DNA from 2 places in the Halomonas sp. NPDC076908 genome. Region 1 is predicted to be linked to the other one. Evidence: predicted binding sites of a transcription regulator. Region 1 holds the regulator's gene; the other holds the start of a gene.
The links. Region 1 encodes FNR, which switches genes on or off when oxygen is low (the NO sensors DNR and NnrR bind a similar motif). Its sites were predicted from a motif close to TTGATNTANATCAA; they were not measured.
Positions count from the first base shown of each region.

Region 2: the regulator FNR is predicted to act here: its motif matches at 1,086-1,099, upstream of frdA (fumarate reductase (quinol) flavoprotein subunit).

Region 1 covers NZ_JBNNIW010000015.1:40,054-42,258, forward strand. The annotation lists gene ttcA (tRNA 2-thiocytidine(32) synthetase TtcA) at 1-688, shown strand, start outside; gene fnr (fumarate/nitrate reduction transcriptional regulator Fnr) at 681-1,427, opposite strand; gene hemN (oxygen-independent coproporphyrinogen III oxidase) at 1,510-2,205, opposite strand, start outside.
Region 2 covers NZ_JBNNIW010000001.1:190,324-192,528, forward strand. The annotation lists gene frdA (fumarate reductase (quinol) flavoprotein subunit) at 1-968, opposite strand, end outside; gene ACQKE4_RS00860 (anaerobic C4-dicarboxylate transporter) at 1,188-2,205, opposite strand, start outside.

The DNA.
Region 1 (2,205 bases):
GCTGGAGATTTTGCGCAATTTGCAGCGCAATGCGCCGGTCAATTTTTCGCTGGTAGCCGTCAACTTGGATCAAAAGCAGCCGGGATTCCCAGAGCATGTGCTGCCAGCGTATCTGGATAAGCAGGGCGTGGAGTATCACATTGTCGAGCGTGATACCTACTCGGTAGTGAAGGAGAAAACCCCAGAAGGCAAAACCACCTGCGCGCTTTGTTCACGCCTGCGGCGCGGCTCGCTATATGGTTTTGCCGAAGAGATTGGCGCCAATAAGATAGCCTTGGGCCATCACCGGGAAGATATTCTTGAAACACTTTTTTTGAATATGTTCTTTGGTGGTAGCTTGAAAGCCATGCCCCCCAAGCTTTTATCCGATGATGGTAAAAACATCGTCATTCGGCCACTGGCGTACTGTAAAGAGTCAGATATTGCAGAGTTTTCGCGGCTGATGCAGTTTCCGATCATTCCCTGCAACTTATGCGGTTCACAACCTAATATGCAGCGTCAGGTAGTGAAGGAGATGCTCGCCGAATGGGACAAGAAATTCCCTGGCCGTTTGGAAAGCATGTTTAAAGCCGTCACTAATATTGCACCTTCGCAGTTGGCGGATCGCAGCCTGTTTGATTTTGCAGGCTTGGAAACGAAGCAGGCTGAGCTGTTAGCTGGGCGCATTAACGCCTTTAATATCAGCTAACCGTTTGCTCTTCTTCTTCGGCGAGGGTGATTAAACGCGGCATATCGAGAATATTGACCTCTCTACCTGAAACCGCCACCACGCTCTGCTGCTGGAAGCGGCTTAAAATACGGCTGACCGTTTCCACAGCTAAGCCAAGGTAATTACCGATGTCGGCTCTGGGCATGGAGAGTCGAAAGCTATAAGGCGAGTAGCCCCGGTGGCGAAAGCGATCCGACAGCGTGATCAAAAAGGTGGCCAGGCGCTGGTCGGCGGTTTTGCGCGATAGCAGGCGCATCATGCGGCGATCATCACGTAACTCCTTGCTCATACTGCGATACAGCTGTCCGCGCAGTTCGGGGAGCTCTTCCGAGAGTAAATCCAAGCGATCAAACGGGATCTCGCAGACGGTGGTTGTCTCCAGGGCGATCACGCTACCGGGGTACTGCTCTTCATCGATACCATCTAGCCCCACCAGTTCACTGGGTAGATAGAAGTTGGTTAGCTGCTCGCTGCCGTTACCTTCGGCGGTCATCTGTTTCAAGCTGCCCGAACGAACGGCGTAAACGCTGGTGAAGGTGTCGCCTTGCCGAAACAGTGGCTCACCTTTTTTCAGCGGTGAGCGTCGTCGAATAATAGCATCGAACTGGCCCATATCGTCCAGCTCAAGGGCAAGCGGCAGGCAAAGTGAACTCAGACTGCAGGTTTGGCAGCGAGCTTCGTGCGGTAGCGAGCGGCGATGGCTCATAGGTTCCAACATGCTTTGCTCCTTGCGTTAGTTACGCTGATATTATACGGACCGCAACTAGTATGGGAGCTTTCGCACCCTAGCGACAAGTTGATTAAACAATCTTAGAGTAGCGCTGCCCTGTTTGCCCAGGTAGATGGGCATCGAACGCCATGGCTAAATGGCGAATGAGCAGCCGCCCTATGGGCGTTGCGCTAAGCTGGTCGCCACTTCGGGTTAACAGGCCATCTTTCTCGGCGCTCTGCAGACGCTCAAGGGCAGCCGCAAAGTAACGCGGTGCATCAATATTCCAGCGTTCACTGACGGCGGCCAGGTCGATGCGCATATCGCACATCAGTCGCTCAATAACGTCCCGACGAATCAAGTCGTCTTCGGTTAAGCGCAGCCCCTTTACAGTGGCTAACTGGCCTTGATCCAGTGCCGCCTCATAGCGGGCAAGGTCGCTTGGGTTCTGCGCATAGACATCGCCAACCCGTGAGATAGCTGATACGCCAAGGCCGATTAAGTCGCACTGGGCATGGCTTGAGTAGCCCTGGAAATTGCGTTGCAGTGAGCCCTCGTGCTGAGCAACGGCCAGGCTGTCATCCGGGCGGGCAAAATGATCCATACCGATATGCACGTAGCCTGCTGCTGTGAGCATCTCAATGGTAGTGCGCAGAATTGCCAGCTTCTCCTCGCCACCCGGTAAATCGTCCTCACTAATGCGCCGCTGTGGGGGGAAGCGCTCGGGCATATGAGCGTAGTTAAACACCGAAAGGCGAGCCGGGTTGAGTTCAATGACTTGGCGTAA
Region 2 (2,205 bases), on a different contig from region 1:
TGGCGCAAGTCGAGATAGACCACGTCGCTGTCGCCAAATTTGCCGGTGCGGCCCGCCTGCTGTTCCTGCCAAAAGGCCTGGGAGAGTTTGTCCCGAGGTCCCAGTTCCATGTATTTATTCTCCGGCTTGCCCAGCGGCGTTTCCGGGCCTAGGCCGTAATCCTGCAGATAGCGGTAGCCATCTTTATTGAGCAAAATACCCCCTTCGCCCCGGCACGCTTCGGTAATCAGAATACCGGAGCCGGGCAGTCCGGTGGGGTGGTATTGCACAAACTCCATATCCCGCAACGCCACGCCGTGGCGATAGGCCATCGCCATACCGTCACCGGTGACAATGCCCGCATTGGTATTAAAGCGAAAAAGGCGCCCCGCACCGCCGGTGGCGAGAATCACCGCTTTAGCGCGCAACAAGGTCAGTTCACCAGTGGCCACCTGAAGAGCTATCACCCCAATCACGGAACCTTCATGAACCGCTAGGTCGAGCACGAAGTACTCATCAAAACGTTCGATCTCAGGGTATTTGAGCGAGGTCTGAAACAGCGTGTGGAGCATATGAAAGCCGGTTTTGTCGGCAGCGAACCAGGTACGGGCAGTTTTCATGCCTCCAAAGCGGCGCACCTGTACCTGGCCATCTTCCTTGCGGCTCCAGGGGCAACCCCAGCGCTCCATCTGCACCAGCTCTTGATAGGCGTGGTGGACAAAGTAATCAGCTACCCCCTGCTCAACCAGCCAGTCACCGCCTGACACCGTGTCATCAAAATGCGCCTGGTGGGAGTCTTCTGCGCTGGTAACCGCAGCTGCCCCGCCTTCCGCGGCCACGGTATGGGAGCGCATGGGGTAAACCTTGGACAGCAGCGCAATACGTTGAGGTGTGTTTTGCTCCTTGGCCTGCTCAGCGGCCCCAATGGCAGCGCGTAATCCTGCGCCTCCCCCACCCACAATCACGATATCGAAATCTCGCTGCTGCATGAAAAGCCCCTTCATTAGCCAAGTCAAAGGTGGTACTGGCGGCAATCTGCGCTGCCGTCTTGTCTATTCGAACTTACCATACAAGAGGAAGGCCCTGTTCATTAGTCCAAAGGACTATTGATGTACATCAAGAAAAGCACTGGTGAGATTGCTATTTCTGTAAATAGCAATATGAGAACCCGCATCCGTAGTCGAGATGCGGGGCATGGGTGCAGGTAGTTAAAGCAGCAGCCCACCAAAAACAAAGCCTAGTATTACGCTCACGGTGATAGTCACAACACCGGGGATAAAGAAAGGATGGTTGAATACCGCTTTACCGATTCGGGTGGAACCTGTGTCATCCATTTCCACAGCCGCCAACAGGGTAGGATAAGTAGGTAACACGAATAGCGCGCTCACCGCCGCGAAAGAAGCCACCGCAGTTAAGGGATCCACACCCATAGCTAGTGCCGCAGGCATCAAGGCTTTAGTAGTGGCTGCCTGGGAGTAGAGCAGCATGGAAGCAAAAAACAAAGTGACTGCTAACAGCCATGTATAGCTTTCGAGCATCTCGCCAGCAATACCCTCGATTTCGTTGATATGATTAGAGACAAACGTATTGCCCAGCCATGCCACCCCTAGTACACACACGCAGGCCGACATACCCGATTGGAAAGTGGGCATATTGAGGATACGACTTGCCTCCAGCTTACAGCTTAGAGTAATGGCACCGGCGGTTGTTAGCATGAAGACCATGATAGCGGCATCTCGTGGTAGAACCGGGTTAGCGATCAAACCCACCGCATCGGAGATAGCTGTTGCGTAAAACACTACGGCGACAATGGCTAGCAAGAACAAAAGAACGGAGCGCCTGGCCCCCGGTTGAATTTCAAAAGCTTGTTTACCCCGGAGTTTAACCAGTCCCTTCTCCAATCGCTCTTGATATACAGGATCCTCATCCAGCGGCTTTCCCATCATATTTGCCACCAAGGCACCAGCAAAACAGGCCAGCAAAGTAGCGGGGATACATATCGCTAATAGGGTTAAATAGCCTACCCCAAGAGGCTCAAGGATACCGGAGAAATAAACCACCGCTGCTGAAATAGGCGAGGCGGTAATAGCAACTTGTGAGGCAACCACTGCAATGCTCAGTGGCCGCGAGGGACGAATTCCATATTCTTTGGCTACTTCGGTAATCACAGGCAGAGTGGAATATGCAGTATGGCCTGTGCCTGCGAAGAAGGTCATGGCATAGGTG